4 regions of the Synechococcus sp. A15-62 genome follow, and region 4 is predicted to be linked to each of the others. Evidence: predicted binding sites of a transcription regulator. Region 4 holds the regulator's gene; each other region holds the start of a gene.
The links. Region 4 encodes NtcA, which controls nitrogen genes in cyanobacteria. Its sites were predicted from a motif close to GTANCNNNNGNTAC; they were not measured.
Positions count from the first base shown of each region.

Region 1: a site for NtcA is predicted at 1,893-1,906, ahead of SynA1562_RS12575 (DUF4278 domain-containing protein). Genes of this name have one in related genera too.
Region 2: a site for NtcA is predicted at 1,529-1,542, ahead of SynA1562_RS13155 (DUF4278 domain-containing protein). Genes of this name have one in related genera too.
Region 3: a site for NtcA is predicted at 1,619-1,632, ahead of SynA1562_RS12640 (molybdenum cofactor guanylyltransferase). Genes of this name have one in related genera too.

Region 1 is NZ_CP047950.1:2,219,022-2,222,223, reverse strand. Features, by position in the region: gene SynA1562_RS12590 (Zn-dependent hydrolase) at 1-588, shown strand, start outside; gene SynA1562_RS12585 (DUF1028 domain-containing protein) at 585-1,259, shown strand; gene SynA1562_RS12580 (hypothetical protein) at 1,343-1,561, opposite strand; gene SynA1562_RS12575 (DUF4278 domain-containing protein) at 1,642-1,809, opposite strand; gene SynA1562_RS12570 (type 1 glutamine amidotransferase) at 2,001-2,741, opposite strand; gene ureC (urease subunit alpha) at 2,756-3,202, opposite strand, start outside.
Region 2 is NZ_CP047950.1:1,592,461-1,595,662, forward strand. Features, by position in the region: gene SynA1562_RS09185 (rhomboid family intramembrane serine protease) at 1-90, shown strand, start outside; gene SynA1562_RS09190 (peroxiredoxin-like family protein) at 142-867, opposite strand; gene SynA1562_RS09195 (hypothetical protein) at 952-1,350, shown strand; gene SynA1562_RS13155 (DUF4278 domain-containing protein) at 1,608-1,775, shown strand; gene SynA1562_RS09205 (hypothetical protein) at 1,808-2,044, shown strand; gene SynA1562_RS09210 (hypothetical protein) at 2,170-2,367, shown strand; gene SynA1562_RS09215 (hypothetical protein) at 2,415-2,645, shown strand; gene SynA1562_RS09220 (transcriptional regulator) at 2,713-2,922, shown strand; gene pepN (aminopeptidase N) at 2,912-3,202, opposite strand, start outside.
Region 3 is NZ_CP047950.1:2,232,174-2,235,375, forward strand. Features, by position in the region: gene moaA (GTP 3',8-cyclase MoaA) at 1-990, opposite strand, end outside; gene SynA1562_RS12640 (molybdenum cofactor guanylyltransferase) at 987-1,583, opposite strand; gene SynA1562_RS12645 (NarK family nitrate/nitrite MFS transporter) at 1,846-3,202, shown strand, end outside.
Region 4 is NZ_CP047950.1:280,567-283,768, forward strand. Features, by position in the region: gene SynA1562_RS01375 (DUF3084 domain-containing protein) at 1-805, opposite strand, end outside; gene ntcA (global nitrogen regulator NtcA) at 833-1,549, opposite strand; gene rph (ribonuclease PH) at 1,608-2,351, opposite strand; gene SynA1562_RS01390 (cob(I)yrinic acid a,c-diamide adenosyltransferase) at 2,497-3,096, shown strand; gene dcd (dCTP deaminase) at 3,096-3,202, shown strand, end outside.

The DNA.
Region 1 (3,202 bases), 360 kb from region 4:
ATCAATGTGAAGGGCCAGGCCAACCACGCCGGCACCACACCAATGGGATTGCGGCAGGACGCTCTCGTGGCGGCTTCGCGGATTGTTCTTGCCGTTGAGGCCATGGCCTCCCGTCATCCCGGAGATCCTGTGGCGACGGTGGGCCGACTGGAGGTTTGGCCCAATGCCGCCAACGTTGTTCCTGGTGCTGTCGCCCTGACGGTTGACCTCAGGGATGTGGATCCGGCCGTTCTCGATCAATTGGTGGAGGAGTTGATGCAGCAGGTGGAGAACATCGGTGCTGAAACGGGCTGTCCGATCGCGGTGGATCCCCAGTTCAGTGTTGATCCCACCCCTGCTGATGCTGTGGTGATGGCCACGATCGCGGAGGCCGCGGCCGATCTCGGCTTGTCTCACAGCCATCTCCCCAGTCGCGCCAGCCACGACGCGCAGGAGGTTGGCCGCCGTTGGCCGATGGGCATGATCTTTGTGCCCAGCCGGGGCGGCCTGAGTCATTCCGCTGCAGAGTTCACCAGTGACGAGCAGTGCTGGGCGGGCACCTCGGTGCTGCTGGAAACGTTGCTGCGGCTCGACCGTCAGCTGCCGTGACTTTTTCGATCCTGGCCCGTGATCCCAGCAACGGTCGCTTCGGCGTGGCGGTTGCCACCTGTCATCTGGCTGTTGGGTCCACCGTGCCTCACATCCGCGCCGGGGTTGGTGCCGTCGCCACCCAGGCCCACACCAATCCGTATCTGGGGATTTGTGGCCTTGAGCGCCTGGAGCAGAGTTCGGATGCTGAGAGCGTTCTGGCCAGCCTTCTTGCGGATGATCAGCACCGTAACCGGCGTCAGTTTCACCTGATCGATCTGGACGGTCGTACGGCCTGTTGGACGGGGCAGGATTGCGGCCCTTGGGCAGGGCATCGCCATCAGCGTGATCTGTCTGTTGCCGGCAATTGCTTGGTGGATGAGGGCGTGCTGGCAGCCATGGAGCAGGCCTTTCTCACCAGTGACCCCAGCTTGAAACTAGGCCGCCGCCTGATGCTGGCTCTGCTGGCCGGGGAAGCGTCCGGCGGTGACCATCGTTCTCCCTTCTGCACGTCAGCGGCGGTGCAGGTGAGCGGCGAAGCGGCTTTCCCGCTGTTGGATCTGCGCGTTGATTTTCACGAGCGCGCCGTGGAGCAGTTGATGGAGGTGTATGAGCGCAGTCAGGCCCTCTGGGCCCAGGAGTGGAGGGATGAACTGTCTGAGTTGCCGATGCTCAACCGTTTGGTGGCTTGAGCATTCACCATCGGTCACGCCACTAAAAAAGCCCTGCAACACAGCCGTGTGCAGGGCTTTAAGGGAATTCATTTCCGGAGTGTTCAGCTGGGGACGGATGCTTCCCACTCCACGTTCAGGCCGGCCTGACGTGCATCGGTGATCAAGTCATCGATGCAGTCCATGCCAAAGGCAGCCTGCCCAGACAGCAGGGCATCCCATTCCTGAGACGGAAAGTGGGTCTGCAGCCAGAAAACGCCGTGCACGCTGGAGGGATTCACCTGCACGAGGCCTTGGTCGAGGCGAGAAGCGATGAGATCCAACGTCGTTGCTGAAGCTGGATCTATTACGCCTCAGTTCTCGGAACTGGAATGTTCGAGTTGCTACGGATTGAGAAGTTGGCCTAGCGCGTGTAGCCCACGCCGCGGTAAACGAGCTGCACCGGAGTGCGATGGTTGTTGATCTGGCGGGCTTGGTACACGTTGCGGCGGTAAACGAGCTGCACCCCGGGCTTGCCCTGAGTGGCGTTGTTTTGCTGGTACTGATGCCCGCGGTAGAGAAGGGTGGTCATTGGATGGTCCTCGAAGCAAGCTCAGGTCCCCGTTCCATGGCCTGAGGCGAACTGCGCTTCGCGCGATGCGAAGTGAACGATCGGTAGCTGTTGCTACAGAAATATTCAAGCTCCTGTAAATCCCGAAGTGGTGTTCAGGTTGATACCTCTTCAGAAAAGTTTTTGGTTTTGTTTATTTTTGTCCGTAGGAATTAGTCGGCCTGGCTGATCTCAATCAGTTGATCGAGCACAGCATTGAAGAAGTTTCGGCCTTGTTCCTGGAGCGTGGCGCCCAGCTTGCGCCAGTCCCGGGTCAGGCGACCGGGTCCTTCAGCTCCAAGGGCGCTCACCACGTAGTCGTGGTCGTTGGCGATCCAGCGTTCAAGCGCATCGCCGTCGATCTCGAGGTGGCATTGCAGGCCAATGGCATGGGCTCCGAGTCGAAACACCTGTTCGGCGCAGTGCAGCGACGAACCCAGCAGGGTTGCATCAGTCGGCAGTTGGATGCGATCGCCATGCCAATGCAGCACCAGAGTGCTGCTTGGTTGCCCCTTGAGCAGGGCCTCATCACTGGGATTTGCGACCCAGTGAATCGCGCCGAGGCCCAGTTCCTTCAGCTGCTGTGGTGGTGCTCCCACCTGCAGCGGTTGCACGCTGCCTCCTGCAGCCACAGCCAGGAGCTGTGCCCCCAGGCAGATGCCCAGCACCGGTCGGCGTTGCTGGTGCCAGGCCCTCAACCAGTCCAGTTCCTGCCGCAACCAGTCCATGCATGGTTGCTCGCGATCGTTGACGCTCATCGGGCCACCGAGCACAAGGGCGATGCTGTTCGCACATGTCCTGGGGTCCGGCAGTGGGTCGCCCCGGTCGGGCCTCAGGATTTTGAGTGTCAGGCCCCGTTGCAGCGCCAGTTCTCCCACCAGTGCGGCGTTTTCGTGGTCAACATGTTGGACCACCAGCAGCGTGGGGCTCAAAGCAGCAGGTAGCGCTGGGCGAGGGGCAGCACCTCGGCGGGCTCACAGGTGAGCAGTTCACCGTCGGCGAACACCTCATAGGTCTGCGGGTCCACACTCACCTTGGGCAGCGCTGAATTCAGCTTGAGGGCGCTCTTGCCCACGCTCCGGGTCTCCTTCACCGCCATGCAGGTGCGTTCCAGGCCCAGTTGGCGTTGGATGTCGGCATCCATCGCCGCTTCGCTCACGAAGGTGAGACAACTGGGCGCCAGCGCCTTGCCGAAGGCGCCGAACATCGGCCGGCCGTGCACCGGGCCTGGGGTGGGAATCGAGGCGTTGGCATCGCCCATCTGGGCCCAGACGATCGAACCGCCCTTCACCACCAGTTCCGGGCGAATGCCGAAGAAGCCCGGCTTCCACAGCACCAGATCGGCGAGCTTGCCGGTTTCGATCGACCCCACTTC
Region 2 (3,202 bases), 980 kb from region 4:
GCCGGCGTCAGCTGGATCGGCCACAGCGCAGGCTTCATCGGCGGCTTGGTGGCGGCCCTGGCGGTGTATCGCGAGCCCACCAATCATTGAAGACAGCCAGTTGAAAACAGGACAGTTGAAGACAGCCGATTGAGCTCAGCCCTAAGACAGAACCGCGTCCAGAAACGCCAAGGGGCATTCCATGGTGGCGGAGTAGCCGAGCAGGCTTTGATCGCGGTGGCAGTAGATCACGCTGTCATCGGCATCGAGCAGCACGGTGGCGCCGCGCTGGGTGATGTGGTCGTCACAGGGCACATACGTGCGCCAGTTGCGGAGCACTTCATTCATATTGCGCAGACGCTTGGTGGCGAGCTCGAACGGTCGCTGAAATCCCGCACCACCGGCCCGGCGAAACAGAGCACCCCGGAAGCGCGGCAGAGGAAACGCTTCAACCCACTCCTCGTCGTCGAAGATCTGGGCAGCGGAGCGATCTCCGGTGTAGCCGCGCAGCACCTCGCTCAGGGTGCCCGGCGAACCCACACCAGCGCACATCAGCAGAAAACCAGGCCAGGGACCACCGGGAAGCTTCAAGCCGGCCTCCAACCCCAGGGCCTGATGCAACAGCGGTGATGGATCAGCAATCAGCTGCCGCAGGGGAAACCCAGTGAAAGCTGCGAAGCGCTCAGCGCTGGCGGCATTGCCAATGCCGAACAGCTGAACCTTGACCCCTGCTGCTGCCAACTGGGGAAGCCTTGGCACCAGCGCCTGGGCGTATTCGATCGAGTCGAAATCCCCCAACTGGCCCAACACAACAACAAGGCGCTTGCAGCCGCTTTCCATGCCGGCAACTCCGGCCAGCCGTTGCAGCAGTGGTTCTAAGGGAATCATCCCGACAGGCTGACATTCCACAGCCGAGAACGTGGATGGCGCTTGAGCGCCGCCTGAGAGACTCAAACCAGAGGAAGGAGGCAGGTGGGCAAGAAATCTGGCTTCACAAGTGCCGAGATCGAGGAAATCAAGCGTCTCTATCTGCAGGAAGGGCGATCGATCCTCCAGATCCCCAAGATCCTGGGCAAAGGCAGCGAAAACTCCGTGCGCAACGCCCTGCACAAGGCCCGGGTCAAGCATGCCCCGGAGGAACGCACGAAGCTGGAGCGCTTCAAACCAGAGCAAGTTTTTGGCAACGTGACGCTCTTAAAGCGACTCAAAAAAGCCAAGAAACTGAAGTTCCATGCCCGCTGCTCCTGCGGCTACGAATTTGATGTGGATCCATTCCGGCTAACGCTACCGGAACACCACAAGGACAGAATTTCTGCTTGCCAACGCTGCAGCAAAGCGCAAACAGAAGAACGCTCCAAGCCTCAAGACTGAATAAATCAATCAAAGAAGTTCAACGGCACAAGCAACATCGACAAAATATTTCAACCACTTCACAACAACCAAAACAAGATTGCGTAAACTGCATCAAAACCCATTTCCTCTCAGGGCAAGGGCAGAGAGCAGAACTTGTATCAAGCCGACGCGACTTTAACAATCACTAAAGAACAAGGTATCCAGTGGAACCTTGCGAATCTTTTGTATCGACCGTAAAACCTAAAAAGTTTTTTTTATTCTTCCCTAATTAACCGATGGAACTCACTTTCCGGGGCAACAAATACGCAAAAACGGAAGCAGTATCTATGAGGCCAACAGTTCAACTGAAATACATGGGTAAAAGCTATCGCGCTGAGCAAATCCAAGCCGTTCGCAATTCTGTTGCTCTGACCTACCGCGGCGTCTCTTACTCCAAAGCCTGAGAAGCCTTGGGCTTGGCCGGCAAAATGGCGTGATGAGACTTCTGATCACAGTCCTGATCGCAGCCAGCGCATTGGCCTTGCCGGCAAAGAGTGCGGAACCGATCCCCCTGGTGGTGGTCCCCTTTGATGCCTCATGGGGATCACGCCTTCTTCCCGTCCAGCCCGCAGTGTTGTTGCCGCCACCTCCAGTGCCGGACATCAAACAAACCGGCGAAGCCAGGGCTGAACCAAAACCGCGACGCCAACGCTGGTGCCGGGGCGGCTGTTGAACGCAGTAGCTGCTGAGCACAGTGCCTGATGAAATCAATACGGCTGTCAGCTGGCCTCGCTCTGTGTAAACCGAAGGAAGAAGTACTTCCATCGGGCGCCAAAGATGCGGCATGCGGCTCTGTTGATGGCCAGCCTCCTTTTGGCATCCACGGCCCTTGCGGGCGGCAAACGGGCCACAGCCCAAGGACCTTCCGAGCAGTTCGCCACTGCCGAGGCGATGCGGGTGATCCCAAAAGGGGCAACGATCACCGACACACACTGCAAAAGCATTGATGTGGGAGCCAGCAGCCGCTATCAGTACACCATCACCTACAGCCCATGAGCTGATTGATGAAAGGTTGGCGTGCTGCGTGTTGGACCTTGGTCCTGGTGGGAATTCCGTCCGCGGGGCGCGCCGAATTTGATCAGTGTCGCTTGATCGATCAGGTGCTGAATCGCCTGGGCAACGCCATGGCGGTCAATCGGTTGATCATTGCGGAAGGCAATGACAGCACTGCCGTTGCTGCCGCCAGTGAAGCTCTGGCCCAACAGAACGAGAGCTACCGTCGCACCAAGCGCCAACGCGCCAAAGCCGGCTGCGACCGCTGGGATCGGGACTGACGGGCTGTCGTCTGACTGACTCACCAACGAACTCCAGGCAAGCTGGTGAAACGCTGGGCAAAAGATTTTGGCCGTCACGATCTGCCAGAACTGCGGAAGCCGCCGGTTTCGTGCCGACCGATCCATGGCCGGTCGACTGGTCTGTCAGAACTGTGGCCTTGCGGCCGGAAGCCGAGCCGTGCGGTCTACACCGCGCACCAGCCGGCGCAACAACACAAAGCGCTGGCTGGTGATCCTGCTGATCGCGGTGATCGTGCTGGTGGTGGTCACGTCGTGAGCAGCTGCACCACCTCGGCCGTGTTCGCCGACAAGGGCTTGGCAGCCAATTGGTCGATGGCCTGACGCATGACCGTTTGTCGCTCGGGGCCGTAACTGGCGCAGCGGCTGAACACCTTGACCATCCGTGACGCGGTGATCGGATTGCGGGAATCGACCGCTGCAATCTGCTCCGCCATGAATCGGTAACCACTGCCATCGGCGGCATGAAATGCCTGAACATTGGCGGTGAATCCACCGAGAACAGCGCGAAGGGAATTGGGCGCAAGGGGATCGAAGCG
Region 3 (3,202 bases), 340 kb from region 4:
ACGCTCCTCGCTGTAGCGGTCTTGGCGCCGCTGCCAGAGCTGGCGCATGGCCTGCTCAAGCTGAAGCTCAGATGCGAGCGCGGGCTTCAGATCGGTGCCTTCAGCGGAGAACAGGCAGGTGAATGCCTGCCCATCAGCGGTGACACGCAAGCGGTTGCAATCCCCGCAGAACGGCTCACTGATGGAGGCAATCACACCGATGGATCCGGCACCATCGCCATAGCGCCAACGCCGGGCCGTGCCACCCCGCGGTCGACCCAGCGGTTCAAGAGGCCAACGGGCGTGAATGCGCTCCACCATCTGCGCCGCCGGCAGCACCTGGTCCAGCGTCCACTGGTTGCGGTTGCCCACATCCATGTATTCGATCAAACGCAGCTCCATCCCCTGCTGCCGCGCCAAAGCGGCCAAAGGCAACAGCTGATCGTCATTGATCCCCCGTTGGATCACGGCATTGAGTTTGAGCTCACCGCGTGAGGGGTCAAAGCCAGCGGCGCAGGCCGCCGCAATGCCGTCCTGCACCTGGCGCACCAGGCGTTCACCAGCCACGGCACCACCCTGGAGACCAGCCATGCGCGCCGCTGCTTCCCCTTCCGCCGCATCCAGGCTGATGGTGATGCGATCCAGCCCTGCGGCACGCAACGCCCGCGCCATCGGTTCCGACAACAGCACCCCGTTGCTGGTGAGCGCCACGGCCTGCAAACCAGCCATCGGATCCGAACGATCCCGCCGGGTCTGCGCCACCGCCTCCAGCAAAGGCAACAAACGCCGACTCAACAACGGCTCTCCACCGGTGAGCCGCAACGTCTGTACTCCCAGGCGCGTGGCCACACGAATCACGCGAATCTGCTGCTCAAGGGTGAGCAGGCCAGGGGGCTCCTCCACATCCGGACAGCAGTACGGACAGGCGAGATTGCAGCGGGCCGTGAGCGACAACCGCAGCACCCCGATGGGCCGGTTGAGGCGGTCCGCAAGCGGCAGCGACGTGCTCATCCCTCCAACGCTGCCAGATCTGCGGGGCAATTGGCATTCACCAACGCCTCTGCAGGCAAGCGCACCGCCTGATGGGGAACGCAGGTCAACCAATCCATCCAGCGCAACTCTCCGCGTTGCAGTTGCTGATCAAGGCAGGAGCGGAAGGGAGAACCGGAGGGGATCACCGCCAGCAACGGCTGCAGCCGTTGCCCGTCATGGGCCACCGCTGCTTGCTCCGGGGCACGATTCCAGGCTGCGATCAGCTGCTGGACAACGGCCGTGCGCAAACGCGGCATGTCCACCGGCAGCACCAACAAGGCCTCCCCAGGCTGAGACGGCAACAGCCTGGCCAGCGCCTGCAGGGGGCCATTCCAGGGAGGGGACTCCAGCACCACGGAACATCCGGGCCGGTGGGCCAGCAGCTCTGCGTGCACGGGATGACGACTCAACACCTGCACCGGATGACCCAGCGGCAACAGCTGGTCAACCAGGGCCGTGAGCCAGACACCACCGCAGGGGTGCGGCAAGAGGGCCTTGTCACGCCCCATGCGACGGCTGCTTCCGCCACTGAGCACACAAACCCGCAAGCCTTGATTCACATCGTCGACCAACAATCTGCACCAGCAAAGTCCAACAACCCACAAAAGTTGCAACCGCTACCAAACCGCTGCGGCACAAGATCACCTGATCCGATCAATCAGCCCCATTGATGTTTGCCCGGAAACACAAAAACACAAATCGGTAACCAATCTGACCAAACAAGGGGTCGGCGAATTGATTAACTGCGCGGGTTAAACGGATTCTCTTTTCGACCGTTTTGCCATCCCCGGGCACCTTTCCTTTTGAAGCCCGAGGTTCCTTCTCTTTTCCTCAATGCTTGGCGACCTTTGGTCGTTCCAGGGCAGGTACCGAACCCTTCACCTGACCTGGATCGCCTTCTTCCTGACCTTCGTGGTCTGGTTCAACCTGGCCCCTCTGGCCACCACCGTGAAAGCGGACCTGGGTCTGACCGTTGGTCAGATCCGCACCGTGGCCATCTGCAACGTGGCCCTCACCATTCCGGCGCGCGTGCTGATCGGCATGCTCCTGGACAAATTCGGACCCCGGATCACCTACTCCTCGATCCTGGTGTTCTCGGCGATTCCCTGCCTGCTGTTTGCGTCCGCTCAGGACTTCAACCAGCTGGTGGTGGCCCGTCTGCTGCTCTCCATCGTTGGCGCCGGCTTCGTGATCGGCATCCGCATGGTGGCCGAGTGGTTCCCGCCCAAGGAAATCGGCCTGGCTGAAGGCATCTATGGCGGCTGGGGCAACTTCGGCTCCGCCTTCTCCGCCCTGACCATGGTGGCCCTCGCTGGCTTCCTCTCCTTCTCCGGCGGCTTCGAACTGCCCACTGGCGCTGTTCTGAACTGGCGCGGTGCGATCGCTCTGACCGGCATCGTCTCCGCCGTCTACGGCTGCTTCTACTTCTTCAACGTCACCGACACCCCCCCCGGCAAGACGTATCAGCGCCCTGCGAAAACCGCAGGTCTGGAAGTCACCTCGATGCGCGACTTCTGGGGCCTGCTGGGCATGAACGTGCCCTTCGCAGCCATCCTCTGCGTGCTCTGCTGGCGCCTGACCAAGGTGGGCTTCCTCACCGCAAGCACCTACCCCCTGGCCCTCGGCGCCGTCGCCGTCTGGTTTGCCTTCCAGACCTGGGGAATCATCCGCACCAACCGCGACCTGATCCTCGGCAACAAGGTTTATCCCAAGGAAGATCGCTATGAGTTCCGCCAGGTGGCGATCCTCGAGCTCACCTACATCGTGAACTTCGGCTCCGAACTGGCCGTGGTTTCGATGCTGCCCACCTTCTTTGAAACCACCTTCGATCTGCCGAAGGCCACCGCCGGAATCCTGGCGTCCTGCTTCGCTTTCGTGAACCTGGTCGCCCGTCCTGCTGGCGGTCTTATCTCCGACCGCGTCGGCAGCCGCAAGAACACCATGGGCTTCCTCACCGCCGGACTCGGCGTGGGCTACCTGGTGATGAGCATGATCAAGCCCGGCACCTTCACCGGTACCACCGGCATTGCCGTTGCCGTGGTGATCACCATGCTCGCCTCCTTCTTCGTGCAGTCCGGTGAAGGCGCCACCTTCGCGCTGGTGCCCCTGGTGAAGCGTCGCGTCACCGGTCAGGTGGCCGGCCTGGTGGGTGCCTACGGCAACGTTGGCGCTGTGACCTACCTGACCATCT
Region 4 (3,202 bases):
TGGCGGAGCGCAGCGAGATCACCCAGGTTTCCGGTTTGCGGATGATGTTTTGCAGGCGTTCTACGTCGCTGCGAGGAACGCGGATCAACTGGCGTTCGGGCGCTTCGCCAGGCCTCACTTTCCCGTAGGCGTTGAGATTGGCCTCCTGCAACAGCCTGTCGACGGCTTGTTTGGCCTGGTCCGGAGCCTCGAGTCGAACCGTTGCTCTCGCCAAGGTCTGGCCGCTGCTGATCACCACCGATCCACGCCTCAGGGCGACCAGATTGCGTTCCAGTTGTTTGAGTTCCTGCTCCCCGGCACGGATACGGCTGCGAACGCTGTTGAGTTCGGCTTCCGTGCGTTGAATGTCCGCATCGCGGGAGGCGATGTCCTGGCTGAGGCGCTCACGTTCAGCTACAAGTTGGGCCCGCTCGTTCTGAAGAGGAGCCAGTTCAAGGCGCAGGGTGTTGGCCCGCTGCTGCGCTTGCTTTAGCTCAATGGCGATCCGCCTGGTTTCCGTTTGGGTCTTGTCCCGTTCGCGCTCGGCTGCCTTGAGCTGTCGCCGGCTGTCCTGGAGCTTCTCCTGCAGGGCATCCAGCTCAAACAGGCCCACCCGCAGCTGTCGGCTCACTAGCAGCATCAGGCCAAGTGAAAGCGCACTGATCAGGCTGCCGGTCAGAACCGTGATCAGAACGGCGGTGCGCCTTGGGCGCATCTTGAACAAACTCAGTCGCGCCTTGCCAACGCGGCTACCCAGACGATCACCCAGGGTCGACAGCACGCCCCCGAGCACCAGCAGAACCAGAATCAGTGCCCAGCCGCTCATGGCTGCACGTGTGGGGCGATGGCCGGACTAGCTGAAGCGTTTGGCCAGAGCGATCGGATCCAGAACGGTGATTTTCTTGCGGTCAATCTGAACCAGACCGGATTGACGCAAGTCTCCCAGCAGACGCGTGATTGTGACGCGTGTTGAGCCAATTGCTTCAGCGATGGCTTGATGGGACAGGCGCAGGTCGATGGTGATGCCCAGCTCATCCGCCACGCCGAAATCCCTGCACAGCACCAGCAGGAAGCTCACCAGCCGGGACGACATGTCCCGATGGGTGAGGGTTTCAATCATCGTTTCGGTCTGCAGAATCCGACTGGAGAGACCCTGCAGCAGGCGCAGTCCAACGCTGGTGTCGGCTTCGATGGCGGCCTTCACGGAGGTCGCCGGTGCCGTCACCATCTCGACCCTGGTGAAGGCCACAGCGTGGTAAAAGCGATCAGACCGTTGGCCGGTCAGCAGTGACAGCACACCGAAGAGGCTGTTTTCGCGGAGCAGGGCCACGGTGATTTCCTCCCCCGACTCGTAGACGCGGGACAGACGAACGGCCCCCCGGCGGATCAGATACACCCGTTCTGCGGGATCCCCAGGGAAGAAAATGGTCTTGTTGCGATCCACCAGTTCAGTGCTGGCGCCATCGAGATCTCGGATGATCTCCAGGAGAGAACGGTTGGCCGGTTCTGCGCTGGGAGATGGAGCCACCATCTGCGGGGCGTATCGGCTGAAACCTCGGCTACTGGTCATGACAACCCCCTGGTGAAGCGAAATTACGGACCCGGCGGTGGCCGCCATGTAGCGGTTATTACGTAACTCTGCTGTGCTCGGTGAAGGCTTGGCGTTGTTCCTGCATCAGGGATGACAATCCCGGCTCCGCCAAATCCAGCAGCTCATTGAGCTGGCTGCGGCTGAAGGGTGCTCCCTCCGCAGTTCCCTGGATTTCCAAAAGACGGCCATCGCCGGCCTGCACAACGTTCAAGTCCACCTCGGCTCGGCTGTCTTCGCTGTAGTCCAGATCCAGCAAGGCCTGGCCATCCACCAAGCCCACGGAGACGGCCGCCACCTGATCGACAAGCGGCGATTGCTCCAGCACTCCCTTTTCCACCAGCGATCGGCAGGCCTGGTCCAGGGCGAGCCAAGCCCCGGTGATCGAGGCCGTCCGGGTGCCGGCGTCCGCCTGGATCACGTCGCAGTCGATCAGCAAGGTGCGCTCCCCCAGGCGTTCCATGTCGATCACGGCGCGCAGGCTGCGCCCGATCAACCGCTGAATCTCCTGGGTGCGACCCGAGAGTTTCATCAGCTCCCGTGATTGCCGCTGTGGGGTGGACCCGGGCAGCAACCGGTATTCGGCGCTGAGCCATCCCAGCCCTTCTCCCTTCCGCCAGCGGGGAACCTTGTCCTCCAAGCAGACGCTGCAGAGCACAGCGGTTCGGCCCGTGTGAACCACCAGGGAGCTCAGGGCAAACCCCATGGGATTCCAAGTCACCGAGAACGGTCGCAACTGCTCTGGGCGACGGCCATCAGTGCGGTGTTCAGGGGATTGGCTCATCGGTGGTGTGCAGTTCGTCAAGCCTCGCAGGCGGTTGGTTCTTGCCCTGTCCAAACACCATGGGTGGTGTCAATCCCCTTGTGGAATGTGATCTCGCCGCTACATTCAAGGTCTCGCCGGGGGTACCCGGGCAGATGCTTCCGTGATGACCACAAGCCTCGCCAATCCCCAAGCGCTCCAGAACTCCCTGGATCAGGATCAGCAGGCTTTGCAGCGGGCGGGCCTCAGGCCCGTAGCACCTGTATCTGATCCGCCACCCCTGCATCTGGTGGCCCCCGAAGGACAGCTTCAAGTGCATACGGCGCCCTACCGAGGCAGTTTCGCCAGTGTTCTGAGTCAGGCCATGCGTGCTGCCGGCTTGGGCAGTCGTGTTCTGATCAGTCAGTTCCTCAAAGGGGGCGTTCAGCAGGGACCGGCCGGACGGGTGCAGCTCTGCGGAGGTCTTGTCTGGCTCCGTCCGGAAGTGCCCCTCTGCCTCTCCTCACCGGGGCATCCCGGTGGCGCCGAGGCGGTGGCTGCGGTTTGGTCCATCTGTCGCCAGCACCTGATTCAGGGAGATCTCGATCAGCTGGTTCTGGATGAAATCGGCCTCGCCGTGGCCTTCGGATACCTGGATGAGGCGGATGTGATTGCAGCCCTTGAGCAGCGGCCCGCTTCGATGGATGTGATCATCACTGGACCTGCAATCCCCGCCGGTGTGGTGGAGATGGCAGATCAAGTCACGGAGTTGCGCCGAGGTTTCTGATGCTCAAGTGCGATCGCTGGATCACTGAACAGGCCGGTCAGGGAATGATTGAGCCATTCCAGAGCGGTCTAGTCCGTCACCTGGATCCGGAGCAGAAGCTGAGACC